Regions from separate parts of the Rhizobium rosettiformans genome, predicted to be linked through region 3. Evidence: riboswitches for the same ligand, from Rfam matches in the RefSeq annotation. Region 3 holds a riboswitch; each other region holds the start of a gene.
The links. A riboswitch is a leader RNA that binds a small molecule or an ion and turns the genes downstream of it on or off. The one in region 3 is predicted to bind cobalamin.
Positions count from the first base shown of each region.

Region 1: another riboswitch for cobalamin. It lies ahead of D4A92_RS06935 (ABC transporter ATP-binding protein); the one in region 3 lies ahead of D4A92_RS11980 (aromatic ring-hydroxylating oxygenase subunit alpha).
Region 2: another riboswitch for cobalamin. It lies ahead of cobU (bifunctional adenosylcobinamide kinase/adenosylcobinamide-phosphate guanylyltransferase); the one in region 3 lies ahead of D4A92_RS11980 (aromatic ring-hydroxylating oxygenase subunit alpha).
Region 4: another riboswitch for cobalamin. It lies ahead of bluB (5,6-dimethylbenzimidazole synthase); the one in region 3 lies ahead of D4A92_RS11980 (aromatic ring-hydroxylating oxygenase subunit alpha).

Region 1 is NZ_CP032405.1:1,471,914-1,475,310, reverse strand. It holds gene D4A92_RS06940 (ABC transporter substrate-binding protein) at 1-767, opposite strand, end outside; gene D4A92_RS06935 (ABC transporter ATP-binding protein) at 788-1,582, opposite strand; cobalamin riboswitch at 1,785-2,015, opposite strand; gene D4A92_RS06930 (NAD(P)/FAD-dependent oxidoreductase) at 2,139-3,397, opposite strand, start outside.
Region 2 is NZ_CP032405.1:3,365,168-3,368,564, forward strand. It holds gene D4A92_RS16525 (ATP12 family chaperone protein) at 1-607, shown strand, start outside; gene D4A92_RS16530 (hypothetical protein) at 671-1,489, shown strand; cobalamin riboswitch at 1,556-1,929, shown strand; gene cobU (bifunctional adenosylcobinamide kinase/adenosylcobinamide-phosphate guanylyltransferase) at 2,115-2,645, shown strand; gene cobW (cobalamin biosynthesis protein CobW) at 2,649-3,397, shown strand, end outside.
Region 3 is NZ_CP032405.1:2,492,123-2,495,519, forward strand. It holds gene D4A92_RS11970 (GGDEF domain-containing protein) at 1-449, shown strand, start outside; gene D4A92_RS11975 (DUF6656 family protein) at 466-1,071, opposite strand; cobalamin riboswitch at 1,375-1,577, shown strand; gene D4A92_RS11980 (aromatic ring-hydroxylating oxygenase subunit alpha) at 1,677-2,921, shown strand; gene D4A92_RS11985 (hybrid-cluster NAD(P)-dependent oxidoreductase) at 2,923-3,397, shown strand, end outside.
Region 4 is NZ_CP032405.1:3,784,217-3,787,613, reverse strand. It holds gene D4A92_RS18580 (hypothetical protein) at 1-200, shown strand, start outside; gene D4A92_RS18575 (TolB family protein) at 220-1,056, shown strand; cobalamin riboswitch at 1,096-1,285, shown strand; gene bluB (5,6-dimethylbenzimidazole synthase) at 1,327-2,064, shown strand; gene D4A92_RS18565 (DUF2865 domain-containing protein) at 2,021-3,076, opposite strand; gene D4A92_RS18560 (acyl-homoserine-lactone synthase) at 3,206-3,397, opposite strand, start outside.

The sequences.
Region 1 (3,397 bases), 1.0 Mb from region 3:
TTGCGCTCGATGACCGGCTCCCAGGACACTTCCGTCCAGCTCTTTTCGACGTCTTCCATGATGTTCACGCCGCCTGCGGCTTCGATCATTGCGGTCGGAATGCCGAAGCGACCCGAGGTGAAGGGCTTCTCGGTGCCGGAATCATAGACAAAGACGCGGACCGGCTTTTCGATGCCGCCGATGCGGGTGGTGATGTCGTCCAGTTGCTTGCGGTAGCCAGCAACCAGGGCCTCGGCGCGGTCCTCGACGCCAAAGATCTTGCCGAGGTTCAGCAGGTCGACGAACATGTCGTCCATCGTCGGCTTGTTCTTCGCCATGATATGGATGCAGGACTCCGTCAGCTCGTAGACCTTGATCTTGAAGGGCTCGAGCGTTTCGGGCGTCACCTCGCCGCCAACCTTCATGCCGTAGTTCCAGCCGGCGAAGTAGAAATCGGCATCGGCGTTCAGCAGCACTTCCTTCGTCGGGTATTTCGGCGAAAGCTCCGGCAACTCCTTCACACCTTCCCGCAGCCCCTCATCCAGCGTCTTCCAACCGGAGATCCCGGTGTAACCGACCATGCGGTCCTGCAGTTTCAGGGCCAGCATCATCTCGGTCAGGTTGACGTCATTGGAGATCGCACGTGCCGGAGGGGCGTCGAACGTGACCTCGCGATCGCAGCTCTTGACCGTGACAGGATAGGCGAAGGCCGAGGAGGCGGCGAAGACCGAGGAGGCGGCGAAGACCGAGGCAAAGAGCGTAGCAGACAATAGAAGACGGGAAGCCATATGGGCGGATCCTTTCAAAATCAGGTCAAGGCAAGGGAAAAGGAAAAACGATGGGATCGAGCGCCCTCCGCCTGTTGACGGGCGGCGAGGACACCGAAGGTTCCGGACAGGGCCTGTTCGGTCAAAACAGCTTCCGGTGGGCCGAACGCATTCATCCGGCCGCCATGCATCAGGGCAATATGCGTTGCAAACTCGGCGGCGAGGTTAATGTCGTGCAGGGTCGTGATGATCGTCAGGTTCAAAGCGCCGAGCAGATCGAGGATCTCGAGCTGGTGGCGGATATCCAGATGGTTGGTCGGCTCGTCGAGTATGAGGATTTCAGGCTTCTGCGCCAGCGCACGTGCCACCAGGACACGCTGCTTCTCACCTCCCGACAAGGTCGAGAACTGCCGGTTCGCCAGCCGCAGCAGATCGAGATGATCGAGCGCGTGCTCTGCTTCGGCTCGGTCTTCTTCGCTCCAGCCCGCAAGGCCTTCGCGCCAGGGAACGCGCCCCATCATCACCACGTCGCGGACGGTGAACGGGAAGTCGCCCGGCATTTCCTGCAGAACGACCGCCACCCGACGGGCAAGCTGGCGGGCACTCATCTGCCAGATATCCTGACCGTCGACCTCGACGCGCCCCTCCAGCGGGCTAACACCGCGATAGAGGCAGCGCAGAAGCGTGGTCTTGCCAGCCCCGTTCGGCCCGACGATTGCCAGCCGGTCGCCGGCATCGAGGGAGAAGGAAACGCCTCGGACCAAAAACTGGGATGACTTCGGCCCCCAACCGATATCGGTGACCCGGATCGGGCAGCCCTTGCTGGTACAGCTCATGGGCGGACCTCATCGAACGACGAAACGCCGAGCGTTACGCCATGGCCAAGGCCGATCGCCCGTCCCTGCGCGTCATGATCTGGAAGGTAATGCATGCCGTTCCTCCGCAGGATTTCTCCGGAGGCAAAATGGCGTGTGGTCGGCGCGCCAGGAGGCGCGGCGCAAAAGCCAGTTCGTATCCATCGGAACACCCCGTCCGCTTCGTTCTCTTCACTTGACGGCAGGTCTCCTGGCTCACGGATATGCGCTCTCCATTTGCCTTCCCACGGTGACCCGCAGTGGCCCGGCGCTTTCACGCCGCGAGAATGGACAGCAATCCGCTTACAGTTGCGGGGGCAGCCACGGTCTTGGTCCCTATTGGGTCGTCCTCACCGTGTTCCCTATTAATCCCCTCGGAGTCATCCGGCGGGGAACCGTCACTGCTTGCATAGGACCTGCAGCCCCTGGCGGTCAAGCCTCGATCTTCTTGGTTATGTAATATCGTAACGTCTATAGATCTCAGATTGGGTTGTCTACTGTGAAACAGCGTCTACCCTCAGCTCGTCAATGAAAGCCGCTATTTGTCAGGGGCGATGAAGTTTTCGTCGATCAGGCGCGCGCCTCTCTGGCGGGTGGTGTAACGCCAGATCCACTGAACGCTCACAAGCAGGCGTTTCTCGAAATTGACCAGCAGATAGACATGGACGATCGCCCAGAGCAGCCAGGCAAAGCGGCCTTTGAGCTGCCAGGTACCGAAGTCGAAAATGGCTGCGTTTCTGCCGATGACCGCCGTATTGCCGCGGTTGTGGAAGCGGAAGTTCGGCACTGCCGCACCCTTTAGGAGGCTGGCTTTGAGCGCTTTGCCGAGGAACGTGCCCTGTTGTTTGGCCACCTGAGCGAGGGCGGGCAATGCTTCGCCATCTTCGTCCAAAGCCAGCGCGGTATCGCCAATGGCATAGACTCCCTCTAAGCCATCCACCGAGAGGTCCCGCGCCACCGGTAGGCGCCCGCCCGGGCCCGGCGAGATGCCAAGCCAGTCAGCGGCCGGTGATGCCTTCACGCCGGCTCCCCAGACGATGCAGCTCGCCGGCAGGAATCTGTCCTTCACCTGCACGCCCTCGGCGGTCACGTCTTCGACGGGCGTGTTCAGCCGGATATCCACGCCGATGTTCCGGAGGTAGTCGGCCGCGTAATCCGAGAGGTTCTCGGGGAAGGTTGCCAGAATACGCGGACCGGCCTCAACGAGTACGACATGATGCTGCTCCGGTCGCAGGCTGCGGAAGTCGCGCTCGATCATGAAGCGACCGAGTTCTGAAATGGCGCCGGCCATCTCGACGCCGGTCGGGCCACCACCGATGACCACGCTGGTCAAGAGGCGGCGCTGCTCTGCCTCGTCCTGGCTTCGCTCGGCCTGTTCGAAGGCGAGGAGGAGGCGGTGACGGATCTGCCGGGCTTCGTGGATCGATTTCAGCCCCGGCGCATGTTTCTGCCAGTCCTCATTACCGAAATAGTTGTATTTTGAACCCGTCGCGAGGACGAGGCGATCGTAGGGAATTGCCGCCCCATCGGCGAGGGAGACCGTCCGGGCGGTCGGATCGATCGACACCACCTCTCCCATCAGCACATGAATGTTATCCGACCGTCCCAATGTGCGGCGAATCGGCTCCGAGATATCCGCAGGCGAAAGCGCCGCGGTTGCGACCTGATAGAGCAATGGTTGAAACAGATTGTGATTGCGCCGGTCGATCACCGTCACATCGACCTCGGTATCGGCCAGAGCCTTTGCGCAGGCGAGACCTCCGAAACCTGCGCCGACGATCACGACGCGTGGCCGGC
Region 2 (3,397 bases), 870 kb from region 3:
CCTGACGCTGCCCACCCGTGAGGCAGCAGAACTCGTGGTCGCCGAATGGGCGGGGCAGGGCGAGTTCATCGATCCCGCGACCATGCCGATCACCAAACTCGCGAATACCGCCATCGACGCCGTTTCGAACAGTCTGGACGAAGTGTTCGACGAGATCGTCCGTTTCGCAGGCACTGATCTTCTCTGCTACCGCGCCGACGGCCCGAAAGAACTGATCGACCGTCAGTCGGCTCGCTGGGACCCACTGCTTGGCTGGATCTCGACCGCGCACGGCGCCCGCTTCATCCTCGTCGAGGGCGTGATGCATCAGGAGCAACCGAAGGAAGCCATTGCTGCTTACGCGCGCGCTCTCGAGCGTTACCGCGATACTTTCCAGATCTCCTGCCTCAACGTGGTAACCACGCTGACGGGCTCGGCTGTGCTGACCCTTGCCTTTGCCGAGGGCGCCTTCGATCTGGACGAAGTCTGGTCGCTTGCCCATCTCGACGAGGACTGGACCATCGAGCATTGGGGTTCTGATGCCGAAGCCGAAGCGCGTCGTGAGGCCCGTTACGGCGAGTTCGCATCGGCAGCGTCACTCTTCGCGACCCTTCAGGCGGCAAGTTAACTCTACACTAACCATAAATGGCGAATTCTCGGGCAGGTTCAGAATCACCTGTCCGGGGTCGTCATGTTCGCTTGCAGCCTTCGCATTGCCGTCGCCATGGGCTTCGCCCTGCTGCTCGCATCCTGCTCTGTCTTCTTCGGGCGCAGCATTGACCGTCCATTGGTCTACTACGTCCGCAACGTGACGGTCATGGCCGATGCGCGCATCCCGCTCGACCTCATCGAAAGCGTCGATCGCCGTGTCTCCGCTGCGATTGCAGCAACGCGTCCTCCTGCGGGTGCCGAGCGCGTCGTCCTGCTGGTCAAGATCGATCGCCTGGGATTTGGCGAGGGCGCCCGTCGGCGTCTCGCCCAGGCGAAGTTCACGGTAACAGCGACATCGGTCGAAACCGGGCAACCGGTCGCCCAGGGCGTATTCACCGTCAACAGCCCAACGGACGACCCGCGTTGGGCGCGTCAGGCGCTGGCGGAAGAGGTCGCAGCCCGGATCCGCTTTGCCTTCTCCCTGACCACGCCGCGTGTCCGCAAGCCCCTGCCGCAGCGAACCATTTCCACGCGGCTCGCTTCGGAACCGCCGCCGATAATTGTGCCGAACGCTCGGGCGGCATCGCCACGCGCTGCCTCGGCAGCGCCGCAGGCGGCGCCGCGTAAGCCTTCTGCTCTGACTACCCAGAATACGGCAGTTCCTCCGCCACCGCGTGAAATGGCGGCACCACCCGTGGCCGAGGTGCAGCCGCCGCAGCCCGCAGCCCCCGCACAACCTGCGCGTCGCGCCGCCGACATCGGCAAGGGTACGCCGGTCGAACAGGGAGCCGTGGGTACCATTCGCCTGCGGCCGGATTGCGACCCAGCCGTCACGCCGGACTGCTCCGCAAGCCCTTGATCGACCCTCGTGCGCAATGACGCAGCTCTCCGCCGCAGCTGTGATTGACTCGGCTTCGACCTCGGCCTAATCCTCGTGCTGGATGGTTTCCGAACGGCAGAGATGTTGTCCGGAGAGCAAAAGGGAATGCGAAGGCGTGGACCCCAACCGGGCACGCCGAACGCAGCCGACCCCGCGACTGTATTGCAGCGAGGGTTCTCCATCCGCTCTGCCGTTTCAAGTGGCAACAGGTCGCAGGGTGCGGCCGGCCGCTGAAAAACGGCAGGACGGAAAAGCCACTGGGGTGGCAACACGATCAGCCGGGGCAGGACGCCTCTTATTCTACGAATCGTCCGCTCTTTCGTGTTGCTAGCTAACCCTGGGAAGGCGAGGAGAACCCGACGGTCCTTTAAAGACCACGACCTGCGAGCCAGGAGACCTGCCATCCACGGGCATGGTGCCCACACTGGGGAGGTCTCCCCGTTGCCAGCACGGAGGTTGTCGTGGCGACACATTGTTTCGACGGGTCCTTGCGGTCCCGTGGATGTCCGTCCGTATCTGCGGGCAGGGCATCTCCTGATATTTCGTGCATGTTTGATGCATGCGCAGCAGGGCATCTGCGCGCGGTTGGGGGCCATGGCACTCCATGACCGCATCCCAATCCCGATCCATCCTGGTTCTCGGTGGCGCACGCTCGGGCAAGTCACGCTTTGCCGAGGGATTAGCGCGCGATACGCGCTTCGACAGGTTTTACCTCGCCACTGGCCGTGCCTGGGACGACGAGATGCGCGCCCGCATCGAGAGCCACAAGGCCGACCGAGCCAATGACGGCTGGACGACGCATGAGGAGCCGCTGGATCTCGTCGGGGTACTGAAGACGCTCGACAAGCCCGAGCGGGTGATCCTCGTCGACTGCCTGACGCTCTGGGTCACCAATCTGATGATGGAGGAAGGCCGTGACGTCGACGCAGACAGCGCGGCACTCGCCGCCAGTCTTGGGGAACTCAAGGCCACCATCATCTTCGTCTCCAATGAAGTCGGCCTCGGCATCGTGCCCGAAAACAAGATGGCCCGCGCCTTCCGCGACCATGCCGGCCGTCTCCACCAAGCCATCGCCGCAGAGGCGGCTGAAGTCTATTTTATCGCGGCGGGCTTGCCGTTGAAAATGAAGGGTTGAACCATGTTGCAGCAAAAGATCCCCGCCACCGTCATCACCGGCTTCCTCGGGGCCGGCAAGACCACCATCATCCGCAACATGCTGATGAATGCCGGCGGCAAGAAGATCGCGCTGATCATCAATGAATTCGGCGATCTCGGCGTCGATGGCGATGTGCTGAAGGGTTGCGGCGCTGACAATTGCACCGAAGACGACATCATCGAACTCACCAATGGCTGCATCTGCTGCACGGTTGCCGACGACTTCGTGCCGACCATGCAGAAGCTGCTCGACCGCGACGTGAAGCCCGACCATATCGTCATCGAGACCTCAGGTCTCGCTTTGCCGCAGCCGCTGGTCGCCGCCTTCAACTGGCCGGATATCCGCACCCGCGTCACTGTCGATGGTGTTGTTACCGTCGTCGACAGCGCGGCTGTTGCCGCCGGTCGTTTCGCCGATGACCACGATGCGGTTGCTGCCCAGCGCGCCGAGGACGACAATCTCGACCACGAAAGCCCGATCGAGGAACTGTTCGAGGACCAGCTGACCTGCGCCGACCTGATCGTCCTCAACAAGACAGATCTGCTGGATGCCGCCGGCATCGCCGCCGTACGCGCCGAGGTGACTGGCCGCACCAGCCGCAAGCCCTCGATGATCGAGGCGAAGAACGGCGAAGTGCCCTCGCTCGTGCTGCTCGGCATTGGCGCCAGCACCGAAGACGACATCGAGAACCGGAAGTCGCATCACGAGCTGGAGCACGAGGCGCTGCATGC
Region 3 (3,397 bases):
AGATCGACGACTATGCCCGAATCCAGGAGCAGATGGGCCCGGCGGTCGCCGAGCGGTTCCTGATGCAGGTCGCCAAGGTGCTGGAAGCCGTCTCCGGCGGTGGCGATCTCGCCTGCCGCTTCGATGCAGGCCGCTTTGGTCTGCTGCTCTACACGTCCGACCAGGAAGAGATCAGCCGCGTCGTCGAACTCGTCCGCGCCAAGCTCAAGGCCACCAATTTCGTCGGCTCGTCGACGGGTGCGCGCATGGGCCAACTCGGCATGTCCTTTGGCATCTGCTATTCCGAACAGGCCCCGAACGCCTTCGACTTCACCAACTTCGCCGAAAAGGCGCTCGCCACATCCAAGGCAGCCGGCGGCGATACCGTGACGATCTACGGTGCAAGCGATTATGTCTCGAAGGATTGGCTGCTCTACAAGAAGAAGCCGGTCGGCGGTTTCGGCGCCTGAGCGTCGAAGTCCACTTTCAAAGTTTTGCGATGATCTTCCTGAGCTCGGCGTCTCGTGCGCCGAGCATCAGCACGTTTCGCAGCGCCTCTTTCGGATCCACGGTCTGGAACAGCAGCCCGTTGTCGCGGACTGAACGGTCGATGGTCATCGACTTGGCCTCTGCTTCCGGCTTGATCGCCACGGCGAAATACATTCGTCCGTAATTCTGCTTGATCTGCTCGAAGAACACCTCTTCGCCACCGAGTTCGGCAAAGAAGTTGGCGATGTAGAAGGCCCATTTGACATCGGCATACTGCGCGAAGTTCGTGCGCGCCGCCGTCACGTGACAGTAGCCCAGATGCGGGCTGTTGTTTAGCGTGCGGTGGAAAATGACCTTGGGAAACTTGATCGAGCGATGGAAGGCGTTGATCCGCTCATGCGTCGTCTCGGCGGCCCGCTCGAGCCGGCGCCCGGTACGCGCAGCCACTTCCTCGTAGGTCAGATACCGGCGTTCGTCCGGCAGCCAATCCTCGCGGCTGCGCGAAATCCGTCCGGTTCGAAGGAATTCGGTATGGACGGCCTTGGATGGCGACGGCGGCTTCGTTTCCGCTTTCGGAGCCGCGTAGTATCTGAGTTTCTGCATCTTGACGCTCTGACGGTACCCGGACTGATTGCTTGAGCTTAACGCAGCATGGTTAATCATGATTTGATGGTATTCTACATCGGCGAGATTTCGCGAGGCTTGCCGCAGTGCAATTCCGGAGAATGGCCTTGAATCGCCCGTTTGCGCCATGATTTCAGCGGCCGGAAAGATGCCGCCGCCACACCCTTCGGAAAACAATGGGAAATTCCCGAAATCTCTCCCCTAGATCGCCATCTGTGCGATGTCGCAAACGATTTGGGCCGTGTCGTTCCGCAATGCAGCGCAGCCCTGCGCCCTGTGATTAGATGCAGGCAAGCTCGAGGTGCTGCCCTGCTAGGGAGGGTGGGAAATCGGGAAGCCGGTCAAAATCCGGCGCTGCCCCCGCAACGGTGGTGGAGAATGCGTTTTGGCACAAGGCCACTGGGGGCAACCCTGGGAAGGCGCCGACGCGGTCCGCAAATGGACCACTCCTGAGCCCGGAAACCAGCCTCGGCAGACGGACATTTGAGGTTGCGGAGGGCGACCGGAGATAGCCATGCACACCGCCTTCTTAAGGCGGGCGCTGTGCTCTCTTCTCCCCCGAATTTTTGAAACACGAGGACGACATGGACCTGCAGGCCAACGTGCTGCGCCAGCTGAAGAACCGCCGCGAGGGTTTCTCCCTTGAGCAACCATTCTACATCGACCAGGACTATTTCAAGCTCGACATGGAGATGATCTGGTATCGCGACTGGCTGTTCATCGGCCATGACTGCGAGATCCCGCGCGCCGGCAACTATTTCACCGCCCAGATCGGCGACTATCCCGTCGTCATCGTGCGCGGCAAGGATCAGGTCATCCGGGCCTTCCACAACACCTGTCGCCACCGCGGCCACCGCGTCTGCACCAAGGACAAGGGCGCTGCGGCGAAGCTCGTCTGCCCTTATCACAACTGGACCTATGACCTTGACGGTTCGCTGGTCTTCGCCCGCCAGATGGGCGAGACTTTCGACAAGGCCGAATTCGGCCTGAAGACCTTGCATTGCGAAAGCGTCGGCGGCTACATCTTCGTCTGCCTCGCCAATGAGCCTGCCGATTTCGCGCCCGTCCGCGCTTCCATCGAGCCTTATCTCCGACCGCATCGCCTCTGGGAAGCCAAGGTCGCCCACAAGAACACGATCATCGAAAAGGGCAACTGGAAGCTCGTCTGGGAAAACAACCGCGAATGCTACCACTGCGCCGGCAACCATCCGGAGCTCTGCCGTACCTATCCGGAAGCCCCGACTGCAACCGGCGTCCAGGGTGCAGGCGATGATCCGTTCATTTCCGAGCACTGGGCGCGCTGCGAAGCCGCAGGCCTGCCGTCCACGTTCAACATGGACCCGTCGGGCCAGTTCCGCACCGCCCGCATGCCGCTGATAGAGGATGCCGAGAGCTACACCATGTCCGGCAAGCGCGCCGTGAAGAAGCCGCTCTCCGCCGATGTGCCGATCAGCCATATCGGCACCATGCTGCTCTTCCACTATCCGACGACCTGGAACCACATTCTCGGCGACCACGCGATCTCCTTCCGCGTCCTGCCGATCTCGGCGGAGGAAACCGCCGTCACCACCACCTGGCTGGTCAACAAGGATGCGGTCGAAGGCGTCGATTACGACTTGGAAGAGCTGACCCATGTCTGGAACATGACCAACGACCAGGACCGCTCGATCGTTGAAGAGAACGCCTTTGGTATCCGCTCGCCGGCCTATGAGCCCGGTCCCTATTCCGTCGATCACGAAGGTGGCGTCATGCAGTTCGTCGAATGGTATTCCAACTTCATGATGGGCCGCCTGCAGGGCGACAAGGCCCGCCTGTCCGTGGTGGCGTGAGATGAACATCGCCGTCACCCAGTATCGCCATGTCGATGAGATGCGCCCCTGGTCCGACCGAGAGCATCTCTTGGAATGCGTCGCCGTCACGCCGGAAGCTGCCGACGTGATGACCTTCACCTTCAAGCCGAACAAGCCGGGCCTCTGGTTCCGTTATCTGCCCGGCCAGTTCGTGACGCTCGAGATCCCCGTCGGGCCAGAGCCGGTCATGCGCACCTACACGCTCTCCTCCAGCCCCTCGCGTCCCTATACTGTGGCCGTGACTGTCAAGGCGCAGAAGGAGAGCATCGGCACCCGCTGGATGCTCGACAATCTGAAGCCCGGCATGGCGCTGAAGGCCTTCGGCCCGCTCGGCGACTTCTCCTATGCCAAGTATCCGGGCAAAAAGTATCTGTTCATTTCGGCCGGCTCCGGCATCACGCCGATGATGTCGATGACCCGTGATCTGAGCGACCGTGCGCCCGACAGCGACATCA
Region 4 (3,397 bases), 1.3 Mb from region 3:
TCCTGCCTTCGATGGCGATCGGCTGCTACGGTCTGTGGGACGGGAGCTTCAAGATGCTCGGCATCGGGTTCCTCACGCTGATCGTCAGCTTGATCTGGGGTTTCTACACCGAATGGCGCAATGCTCACATTGAGCAGACGGGCCGGGCGATCTTCGCCAAACTGCGCCAGACGATGGAAAATCGCTCAGGTGCTGATTGATTCTTCCAAGGAGACCATGATGCGCAGTTCGGTCGAGATCTACGATATGACGACCCGAGAATGCGAGGTCGTCTGGCAGACGGATGACCTCGTCGAGGCGCCCAACTGGTCGCGCGATGGCGAGTTTCTGGTCATCAACGGCGATGGTCTTCTTTATGCGTTGCCGCTCGATGAAGACGATCCCGAACCGGAACTGATCGACACGGGTTTTGCCGTGCGTCTCAACAATGATCACGGGATCTCGCCGGATGGCGCCTCGATCGCTTTCTCCGACCATACGCTCTTCGGCAAGTCCTGCATCTATCTGCTGGGTGATGGTGACGACGAGCCGCGCCAGGTCACCGACAAAATGCCATCCTACTGGCACGGCTGGTCGCCGGACGGTAAGGAGCTTGCCTATTGCGGCGAGCGCAACGGCGCCTTCGATATCTATACCATCTCGACCAAGGGCGGGGCCGAGCGGCGGCTGACGAACGGCGAAGGGCACAATGATGGTCCCGATTATACGCCTGATGGTCAGTGGATCTATTTCAACTCCAGCCGGACCGGCACCATGCAGATCTGGCGCATGCGCATCGATGGCAGCGACCTGCAGCAGCTGACCTCAGACGGTTATGGTGACTGGTTCCCGCATCCCTCTCCGGATGGGAAGAAGGTGCTCTTCCTCTCCTACGATGCCGATGTCGAAGGCCATCCGCGCGACAAGCAGGTACGGCTTCGGTTGATGGATGCCGATGGCGGCAATGTCGAAACACTCATCGAGTTCTTCGGCGGTCAGGGCTCGATCAATGTGCCGAACTGGGCGCCGGACGGATCGGCTTTCGCCTTTGTCCGCTACTTCCCGGTCGAGGCCTGAGCCTGTCGCATTCGGGTCTGTCCCGCTGCTGGTTCTTGCGGTATTGATCCTAAGTCAGGTGCTTGCCGTTAGGTGAGAGAATCGGGAAGCCGGCGAAAATCCGGCACGTGCCCAACGCTGTGAGGCGGACTTGATGCGCAAGGGGAAACCCGGCCACTGGAGCGATCCGGGAAGGCGCGCATCCTGGATGATGCCCAGTCAGAAGACCGGCCTGGCGAGATAGACCTTTCCCGCGTGGACGGCGGGTGGTTGCGCATTGTGGGGATTACGATGCACGACAGACCGAACGAGTTCCTCGTCCGGACGGCGCCTTTCGCCGATCAGGATAAACAGGCCGTCTACCGGGCCATTCACACGCGACGCGATGTCCGCGACCAGTTCCTTTCCGATCCGCTGCCGGACGACCTGGTACGACGACTGCTTGAGGCGGCGCATGCCGCTCCCTCCGTGGGCTTCATGCAGCCATGGAGTTTCCTGCTGATCCGCTCTGCTCGAAAGCGCGAGGCGATCTGGCAGGCGTTCCGACGGGCGAACGAAGAGGCGGAGGCGATGTTTCCGGTCGAGCAGCGCGACGCCTATCGATCGCTGAAGCTGGAAGGCATCCGCAAGGCGCCGCTCAACATCTGCGTCACTTGCGATCCGGATCGTGCGGGGCCCGTTGTGCTTGGACGGACCCATGATCCCAGAATGGACGCTTTCTCGACTGTCTGCGCCATCCAGAATCTCTGGCTTGCCGCCCGTGCGGAAGGGGTCGGGCTCGGCTGGGTCAGTATTTTCCACGAATCGGAGGTGAAGGCGCTCCTTGGCATTCCGGAGCGGATCCAGATCATTGGCTACCTCTGCCTCGGCTATGTCGACGAACTCTATGCGACGCCGGAGCTTGAGGTAAAGGGATGGCGCAAGCGAATGCCGCTCGACGATTTGATCTTCGAGGAGAGCTGGGGGCAGATCGCGGAACGGCCGATCACTCCTGCAGCGGCTGTGGACCTGATGTCGCCGGGTTCCTGAGATCGATCGTTCCCTTGTCGGAAGGGAGGAAGGCAGGGCCAACGCGGCGGACGTTGAGGCTGGCCTCATCCAGTACGCGCTCCGTAGCAGGTACAGTCGCCGACGCAGCCTCTCTTTTTCTCGGTGCAACTTCGATGACGGAGGACTGGTAGTCCGGCACGGCCGGACGTGGCGTCATGCGCTGGTAGTATTGCTGAAGGTTGCAGGCGCAGGCGGGTTCCGCATCGCTGCGCCGGTTGCGGTAGAGGAAGGCGTTGGGCAGATCGCGATAGGGGCGACCGCTGACTGCCGAGATCATGTCCACGGTCTCGCTGCGCTCCGGCGCGTGGAAAAACAGCTCCGTCTCCGTGCCAGGACACATCTGCTGGCATTGCGCCGCATCGCGGGCGAAGTTCATCGCCGAGGTCTGTGACGAGATCGGGAAGAAACCGCCATCGCAGGTACGCACACACAGCGTGCGCACATTGCCGCTGGGCATCATGCTGATCTGCGGGGGCGGTGCGGAATAGGCGGCTTCGGCTGCCCGGTCCGGGCGATAGGGTTCCGTCAGCGTGTCGAGGTAAGGGATGCGTTCGGCGTCCTCCGGGTAAGCCGCTTGATCCGGTCCGCAGCCATTCGCTTCAAGTGCTGTGACCAGGGCTGCTCGCGCATCTTCTGCGCGGTTCTCGCGGAGATCGGCAAGTCTTGCCGCCAGGATGTCGCGATTGGCCTCCATCCGGGAGATTGCTGATGCCAGATCGCTGCAGTCATTGCCGCCATCCGGGCGGATCTGGACTATGGAAGAGGTCAGGCAGCGCAGCCGCCGCTGATCCTGGCGCGCCTTGCGCAGTTCGAGGTTCTGCTGGGCTATGGCACTGGCATAGCTGTTGATTTCAGGCGACTGTCCGCCCTGTTCGACCAGAACCAGCCTGTCGCGCAGTCGCTCGCAGAGCGCCGAGGCTTCAGCCCCGTTCGGCAGCGCGCTGCCGAGGGCGATCAGCAAGGCAATGGAACTGACTATCCTGCTCGGCACATCCGGATCCCAGTTGTCGTTTGCAAGGCATATGACGACCCTTGTGATCTGAAGATAGCCGAGTGACGGCCAAATGAAAATGACGGATGACGTGGCGGAAGCACGAGCGGCCATCCGCCATGTCTCGCGTCAGGCGGCCTGCGCTGCCGTCAGGGTCATCGGCGCTTCGAGCACGCTGCCGTCGATGGCGGCCACCGCCTTCATCCGCTCAAGCAGATCCTGCGACACCTCCCAGGAGACCGCGACTGCCTGGACCACGCCGATCCGCTGAGGTTCGCCGATCCGGATGCCCGGGCAGCCCATGCGCTTGAACATGCGCTC